Regions from separate parts of the Clostridium tanneri genome, predicted to be linked through region 2. Evidence: riboswitches for the same ligand, from Rfam matches in the RefSeq annotation. Region 2 holds a riboswitch; the other holds the start of a gene.
What was found. A riboswitch is a leader RNA that binds a small molecule or an ion and turns the genes downstream of it on or off. The one in region 2 is predicted to bind cobalamin.

Region 1 (4,561 bases), on a different contig from region 2:
TAAATAAATCACCAATTGTTGCTGCTAGAAAAACTCCTACATGTCTGTTTACCTTCAGCTTTCCACATAATTTATAAATCCCATAAGAAATCAACGGACCTGCAATAGCCATGGAAAATGTATTAGCACCAAGGGAAGTTAATCCTCCGTGAGCAAGCAAAATTGCCTGAAAAATTAACACAATAACACCTAAAATACTGACTGCAGCAGGCCCAAATAAAATTGCGCCAAGCCCAGTACCTGTCATATGTGAGCAACTTCCTGTTACTGACGGAATTTTTAAAGATGAAATTACAAAAATAAATGCACCTGCCATAGCAAGAACAGTTATGGATTTACGATTTTCTGATAGCGTTTTTTTAATTGATAAGTAACCTGTTACTAAAAATGGAAAGCATATAGCACCCCATATAATACAAAATCTTGGTGGAAGATACCCTTCCATGATGTGCATTGCGTTTGCTATGGTAGTTACTCCGAAAATTAACGTAAAGACTGTCATAATAGTAATAATTCTCTTTTCTTTTTGATTCATTTTATTTTTCCCCCTTATGTTATTTCAATTAATATTAATCTAAGCTAAATCACCTAGAGAAATTTCCTGTTTTTCTAGAACTTTCTCAAGTTCCTCTGTACTTTTCGGATAGACTTTTGTATCTTCTAGTACATTTTTCTCTACAAGCATTTCATAGACCTCCAGCATAGTTGGCTGTTTTAAATTCGCCCGTTTTAAAATTGACCTATCTTGAAAAATTTCTAAAGGTGTTCCATCTGCAATAATTTGTCCCTGATAAAATACAAGAATTCTTTCAGCCCATCTGTATGCAAAGTCTACATCATGAGTGGAAATCAACATTGTCTTCCCCTCAGAACTAAGCTTATCTAAAACTTCTTCTAACATTAACGCATTTAATGGATCCAATGCTGCCATCGGTTCATCAAAAATGATGATTTCCGATTTCATAGCAATAATATCCGCAATGGTGACGCGCTTCTTCTCGCCACCACTCAAGTAGTGCGGCGGACGATCCTTAAAATCTGAGATATTCATGTATGCCAGTGCTTCATCAACCCTTCTCTGTACTTCCTCTTTCGGAAGTTTTAAATTCATTGGTCCGAATCCAACCTCTGCCATAACTGTAGATGCAATAATTTGATTGTCTGCATCCTGAAATACAATTCCAATATTTTTTCGGAGTTCCTTTAAATTCTTTTTATTAATCACTGTATCCCGGTAAATAATTTTTCCCTGTTCTGCTGTAAATACACCGTTAATATTCAGGAAAAATGTAGACTTTCCCGAGCCATTGGACCCAAGGACAGCTATTTTCTCCCCTTCATAAACACTCACACTTACGCCCTCTAGTGCAGACTTTCCATTTCCATAAACATAGTATAGATCTTCAACCTCTAATATTGATTTTTTCATAATTGCTCCTTTCTACCGTGTAAAGCTCCGGAGTATAATTAAAAAAATTATGAATATTGTTGCTGAAACAATCTGTATTGCCTCCACCTTTCTATCTTCCTCTAAAAATACAAGATCTCCATCATAGCATCTGGCCTCCATAGCATCATAGTAAGAGTTTGCCTTCTTCAACGAAATAACCAGCATATTGCTTGTAATACTTCCAAATGTGTAACAGGATGTTTTAAAATCACAGTATCCCTGACGAGATTCTGCGGAATTTTTCATTTTAGTATAGACATCTATTAAAATGAAAATGTAACGATAAATTATATTCATCAGCTCTACAATAAGTTTTGGAACATGTGCCTTTCGGAGCACATATATAATTTCAGAAGATGGAGTTGACAGTATCATCATCTGCAGCGCACTAATTGCTGCAAAAACCTTAAGAATCAGGAAAATGACTTCCTTAAGCTTTGCCTGGGAAGTAAAAACATAGCAGAAGCCAAGATACAAGTTGTACTGCCCCATCGATTGTTTTGAAAAATCAATTCCAATAGTAAAAGTACCGATGAGTATAAAGCTTATTTGAACTGCCAGTATTGGTAAGTACTCACCTATGGGAAGTTCTCCTTTTACAATGGTCAGATAAGCCATTGCAATAATGACTACAGTAGACACATATGGATTATCCAATACAATGCAAAGAATCAAGGTCAAAACTGCAAGAGATACTTTAAAGGTAGGGTTCCAATATCTAATTTTAGAATTATAAGCGTAAAAATCAATTGAAAACCCCTCACCGTGTTTATGTCCAATTCTATGATGGTGACGATATGTCTTATCACCATGGGTGTGACCATCCCGTCTCTTATCTTTGAAGAAAAAGATAGCTATCAGGAACATGGTGAATAAAATAATGAATATTTTCATGTCAAACCTCTCTCGTACAATTTAGTTATTGATATTTATAGCACATAAAAAGAGAACCCTTAGAGGTTCTCTTAGAAGCAACGAAATAATATGTTTCGTTAATTAACTAAACACTTATAACTTTTAGCTGCATATATCTTCCCCTCCGAAAGAATCAACAAGATACTAGGCAGGTTTCCTGGCTCAGATTCATTTTACTCCCCCGTCTTCCCGAACAATGTTATTCAGTGACATAATAAGGTTTCATCCTCTTCACAGTAGCGGCGGGCTGCAGTGGCTTTTCCACTTTCCCTTTTAACTCCATTTTGAATTAATGGCAGCACCTAATACTATTAATATTAAATTTTTTCACTTTTTTCTTCAGTATATCGGCTTAAATGCACATCTATTAATAATCAATAACTATTTATTTCTTACTGGACTACCAGATATTTAACATTAAATGTTCTTTAAATAAATCTTTCTCTATATACTCATTTATATCTACTGTGACAGTAAAATCTTTTCTATTTAATATATCTACTGTAGAGCTATTAGTTTTTTCTGATTTTGACCATGCTGCCAGTATAGCCCCTGTAATTACACTATTCGTTGATGATTTTAAATGATTATCCTTAATACGCATAAAAACCTCCTTAATTTTGTTATATTATAGGCTAAAATCATAACAAACATAAAAAATCCTTTTAACAAAAGTGTTAAAAGGAAATACTATAAGAGCTTGTTCAATCATAAAAAATCAACAAAACCATCATAATAACGCCCCCCCTATCACTCGTAGAGTTTACAGTGCATAATATAGGCAGGTATTCTGACTTAAGAATCATTATTTAAATACGCCTTCCCAGTTTTCCAGTGGCTTAATGTATTTAAATTCATCTTTTACAGCTACGGGATAGTCCAGGATTTTCACCTGATTCCCTTTTAATTAATCGAAATTGATTAAACCTATATCTTATTATTAAATTTAATTCTAGTTTATACCTATTAGTAATTAATGTCAATGATTTAAACTTTTCTATTTCTAATAGTCCTTATTGTACTATTAAACTCTTCCACCTTAAGTAGATATATTAATATAAAGTATGTAGCCGTTCCTAATATAAAGGAAATAATTATGGAAGTTAAACTTCCCAGCATTTCCGATGCTATTGACGCCATAGCTATCTTATTTATAAAGTATATAATTCCACCCATAATTACAGAAGAAACAGTAATTTTTATAAAACTATTTATTACATTTCTTATTTCTATACCCTGAAGCTTTTTATTTAATTGCCAGGTCATTATAATTGTAGTTATAACTGCTGATAAGGTGGTAGCCAAAGTAAGCCCAGAAACCTGCATGTATTTTATAATAAATATATTTATTACTATATTTATGGCTATACCTATAAAGCTGTTAATCATAGGTGTTTTTGTATCCTTCACAGAATAGAAGGCTTTGTTTAAAATATCTCTAACTCCATAAGCGATCATAGCAGGACAATAGAAAAAGAGAGCATTTGCCGTTAAAACTGCAGCCTCATTGGTAAAGGCTCCTCTTTTAAAAATCACCGTTACAAGAGGTGTTCTTAAAACAGCTATAGCTACTGCCGCTGGGACCATTATAAGCATTATAGTATTTATTGACTTTACTAATGCTTTTTTATACTCTTCCTTATCTCCTTTAGCCGCCAACTCTGATAAAGTTGGATATACAATCATGGCAATTCCAATAGCGAAGACTTCATAAGCTAATGTGTTTATTTTATTGGCATAATCTAAAACCGTAACCGCCCCATAAAATATATTTGTTGCAAAAGACCTATTTACAAAGACATTTAATTGAATTACAGAAGTACTTATTATAACTGGTATCATCATCTTGAACATCTTATGTACTTCTCTGTCTTTAGTATCTATAACAGCCTCATATTTGTAGCCTAACTTTAAATACTTAGGTATATTTATTACAAGTTGCATAATAAAACCTACTACTGTAGCTACAGCAAAGCCCATTATTCCATACTTATTAGTTAAAAACAATAAATATACTATATAAACCACATTTGAAACTGCTGCCATAGCAGCTGGTTCATAAAATTCCTTATGAGCTTGTAAAACCCCTGTAATAACACTTTGAATACTTATAAATATTAGGGATAACAACATTATCCTTGTTATATTTACCGATGTTGAAAACACCACTGGGTCATTTCCAAAGCCGTGTCCAAA
Region 2 (4,561 bases):
TCTTGCTCCTTCTATAACCTTTCCTCCTATAGTTTCTATTCCTCCAAGCTGAGTATATAGGAACGGAGTATAAACTAAATGATGTAATCCTGTTGGAATTAAAAGTCTTTCTAACATTCCATACATGAATATTCCGAAGTTACCAGACTTTTGTATATAATATCCTAAGCTTGATATTCCGAGCTGTACTGTTGGCCAAACATAAGAAAGTATAACCGCTAATATAACAACTACCGGAATTAGTATTAAAAATACTAGTCTTGAACCTCCATATATCTGGAAAGCCCCGTTAAATTCTTTTTTACAGTACTTGTTATGAAAATAAGCTACAACTATACCTAAAATTATTCCTAAGAAAACTCCCATGTCTAGAACTTGTGTTCCAAGTACCATTGCCTGACCAGATCCTCTTAATTTATCAACTGGAACTAATTTACCTGATAAACTAAGGAAGATATTCATAGCATTATTGAATATAAAATAAACTAAAACCGATGTAAAACCAGCTTCTGCCTTTTTCTCTTTTGCAAGTCCTACTGCTAAACCTACGCAGAATATTATTCCAAGGTTAGCCAGTATAGGCACTAATGATCCAGAAAGTATCTTACCAAATCCAAATATTAAGTTATTTTTTAGAAATGGTGCATATTGAGCTAGCTTAGCATTTGTTAATATATTTCCAAATGCTATCAGTATACCTACTATAGGAAGTATTAATACTGGAATAAACATAGCTTTTGAGAATCTTTGCATGGCATTCATAATCTTATCCTTCATAATTTTCACCTCTTAATTACTTTATTTTTTACAGCTTTGATTACTTAATTCTTTTTACAGCTTTATTATATATACGTTTTCATATTTTCGAAATGGATTTTGAACATGAAGAAACCTGTTAGCATAAAAGATAACAGGTTTCTCAAATCAGACTATTTATTTACTTCTATCTTCCTTTTTTGTTTCTTCATAGTATCTATAAATTAAGTACTCCATGAACATAATCATATTTGCAAAAAATGAGTTAGGCAATAAATTACCGTCATCTAGCTTGTGCATATCAAATATCTTAAAGGAAATGTCAGAAAGAACTGAAATGCTATTTTCAACTTCCTTTGTAAAAGAAACAACTAATTTATTTCTCTTTTTTGCTACTTGAACCTTATCTAATACCTCTTTAGTTTCCCCAGATTTTGATATTACTATTAGCATTTCCATATCTTCTAGATTGCTTTCAAAGCTTCCTATAGAATCTATTAGTATACTTTTTATTCCTATGCCTAGCAGCTTTTTATTGAAATATTCTCCAGCTATTTTAGAAGATCCTCTTGCATAAATAAAAATATACTTCCCTGTTCCTTTTGATAGCAACTCTACGAATCTTGTTATGTGATTTTCTTCTATATACTTAGATAAAAAATTAATGTCTGTACCTATTAATGCCTCTGATTTTTCTGTAACTCCTGTATTGCTGCTATCTACTAGAGGGGCTATATTATAAATCATATCGATAAATCCAGTAAAACCTAATTTTTTTGAAAGCCTCATGATTGTAGATGTAGAGGTGTAGTTTTCAGCTGCAACACCTCTTACACCAATATCCATAACAGAATCAATATTATTAATTATGTATTCTAGTACCTGCTCTTCTAAAGCTGTTATCTTTTTATTATTAACAATTTTACTTAAGTCAACCTTCATTCTTCAACCACCCTCTAGTTAACATATAGATTTTAATGAATAATTTGCACAATAATATTGTGATGTATATTACATTGGAACTTATATTATATCATAGTATGATATAAGTTGACTTAATCTTCTATATTTTCCTGTCTAAGCTGTCCACATCCACCTTTAATGTCCGCACCGAAATTATGGAATATACCACAATCTATCTTGTCTTTAAGTTTATTGTAAAAATCTATTACTTCACTTTGTTTAGGGGCAGTTAGCCCCTTTATATTATTGTCATTATAGGCTGAAATAATTAGCTTCAGTGGTTTCCCCTTTAACAAAGCTTCTAATCTTTGTAAATCAAGTTCTGTGTCGTTTATCCCCTTAAAAATCATATATCTTAATCTTGTCTTCCTTTTAAAGGTTTCTGCATATTTAACAGCTGCATCAATTATTGACTCTATTGAATATTTTGATGTAACTGGCATTATAGGCTTACGGCTTTCATTTGATGATGCGTGAAGAGACAGATTAAGTCTTATGTTAATTGGACTGCCTTTAAAATCACTTATTAGTTTGTCTATTTTTGGTGTCAAGCCTACTGTAGCAATTTCAAAATTACCTATTTTGTACTTTTCATATATATTTACTATTGCCTCTTTAACATTTTCATAATTCATAAGAGGTTCTCCCATTCCTGCAAAAACAACTGCATCTATTGGCATTAAATTCATTTCTCTACAGTAGCTAACACAAGTGTCTACCTGTTCAGTTATTTCAAGAGAGGTAAGATTTCTCACAAATCCTTGTTTTCCTGTTGCGCAGAAAAAACATCCCTGGCTGCATCCTACCTGAGAGGATACACACACTGTGCTGTGGTAGGTAAGTTTTAACTGGCCGTCGTACATGTATAAGGTTTCAATAGTATTACCATCCTCCATCTTCAATAAGTATTTTACAGAGTTATCCTTGCTTACTAGCTTTTTAACTATTTCCATAACTATCACCCCATCAAAAATTTTTATTACAAAAAGCAAAAAATTCTTGAACACGAATATTCGTATTCAAGAATTTTACCATCATTCTTACTACAGTATCTCTTCCCTAAGATACAATAATGAAAAAGGCAGGTCTCCTGGCTCACGGCTTAACGATACTTTTTCCTTCCCAGTGTTAACCAGTGGATTATAAAAGTTCTACCGCTTACAGTGGTGGGACCGCTGAGGCTTCAACCTCATTCCCTATTCTCCCTTACGGGCACCTTTTTCTACCTATATTATTATGTCAATAAAAGGATATTCCTTTATAAAATTATTATAACTAATAATTCCTAACTTTACAACTACATCATTTTTAATTATAAATTTTTTCTAAGCTAATAATAACAAATAACTGGACTACCTGCCTGTATATTGTAGAATATTTCCCTTGCTAGATAATAAGGGCAGTTTACACAACCGTGAGAGCCATTTGTTCTGTAAATATTTCCTCCAAAAGCACCTCTCCAGTTTGCGTCATGAATTCCTATACCTCCATTAAAGGGCATCCAAAAACTAACAGGTGAACTATAGTCCTGACCCCTTAATACAGTATCTGCTTGTTTATATTTTAGTCTATAAATGCCCTTAGGTGTTCCGTGGTTACTGCTTATATTGCCTGTAACAATATCTCCTTGTACCACTAGGGAGCCATTTTTATAAAACCATAAATGTTGGTTTGTCATATCTATTTCTACATAGGTATTACCAATACCATTTTTATTATGAGATAAAGCAGTTTGGCTATATGTTGGTTCTTTTGTTATAGTTTGTCCTTCTTTGATGATTGTATTTAAATCCTGTATTTCCTTGGCAATATTAATCGACCAACCATAATCGCCACCATCAATATCTATTGTTTTTCCTGAAGATGTAACAAAGTTCCTCAACTTACCAACTGTATTGTAAGCACTAAAAATCTCTTCTAAGCTGGTTCTTACTTTTTCCTCATCAACAGTAATTTCAAAGTTTTCATTAATCTTAAGCCACTTGTTTATTTCTGAACCAGCTATAGTTTCTTTAGATTCTCCGAAAACATAGGTAATTTTCGAAGATACATACTTATTAAGAATATCTTTGACTTTTATAATTTCAGGGGATTTAGAAGTATACTTAGGGCGAATATAACAATCTGTTGTTTCCAAATCTATTGAAGTTTCCTCCTTAGATATCGCTTTTACTATTTGGCTGTATAAAATATCCTTATCCACCTTATTTCCATTCACTTCACTTATAATGACATAACCCTTATCTTCATACTTGAAGCTAGGGTTTTTAGGCTCAACTACATTGCTGCTGTTAAAGCAAGGAAGCTTGTCTATCTTTTCTTTTAATAGTTTGTTGTCATAGGAAAGTTCATCTGTCATTTTGGATTCTTCTTTATCAAAAGGTGCTAAAACCCACCTGTAAGGATTTTGTTTATCTTTGAACTCTTTATAACTCCTACTCGGATTATACTTTAAATTAATATCAGGTCCTCTAATTTCTTCCTCTTTACCACCTCTCTCCTTTAGATTTAATCTATATGACTGTAGTTTAGAAGCCATTTGTTCCTTTGTCTCCTCTACAGTTTTACCAGAAACATTGATTCCATTAATTTCAGAGCCAAAGTAAAAGCGATTTGTAAAATATGCCACCGTCCCCATATACGTGATAAGTAAAACCCAAAGAATAATCATGATACCCATGATTATTCTATTTCCTTTTTCCGTTTCCGTGATACTCATCCCCTTTATAATTAAAATAAAGATTTAAATGGATATTTGTTTTTTAAGATTAATGAATTTTGTGTTAATAACACATACATTTTATTTTATGTTGTGATATTTATACTTAAGACAATTATTATT

Region 1: it holds a riboswitch for cobalamin, as region 2 does, so the genes downstream of both, P8V03_RS18245 (hypothetical protein) here and P8V03_RS06340 (radical SAM protein) in region 2, are expected to answer to the same signal.

Annotation. Positions count from the first base shown of each region.
Region 1 is NZ_JARUJP010000040.1:8,966-13,526, reverse strand. Features, by position in the region: gene P8V03_RS18260 (energy-coupling factor ABC transporter permease) at 1-535, opposite strand, end outside; gene P8V03_RS18255 (energy-coupling factor ABC transporter ATP-binding protein) at 575-1,429, opposite strand; gene cbiQ (cobalt ECF transporter T component CbiQ) at 1,442-2,344, opposite strand; cobalamin riboswitch at 2,496-2,686, opposite strand; gene P8V03_RS18245 (hypothetical protein) at 2,766-2,969, opposite strand; cobalamin riboswitch at 3,129-3,311, opposite strand; gene murJ (murein biosynthesis integral membrane protein MurJ) at 3,353-4,561, opposite strand, start outside.
Region 2 is NZ_JARUJP010000005.1:174,998-179,558, reverse strand. Features, by position in the region: gene P8V03_RS06350 (PTS transporter subunit EIIC) at 1-777, opposite strand, end outside; gene P8V03_RS06345 (MurR/RpiR family transcriptional regulator) at 934-1,698, opposite strand; gene P8V03_RS06340 (radical SAM protein) at 1,812-2,672, opposite strand; cobalamin riboswitch at 2,783-2,954, opposite strand; gene P8V03_RS06335 (L,D-transpeptidase family protein) at 3,050-4,438, opposite strand.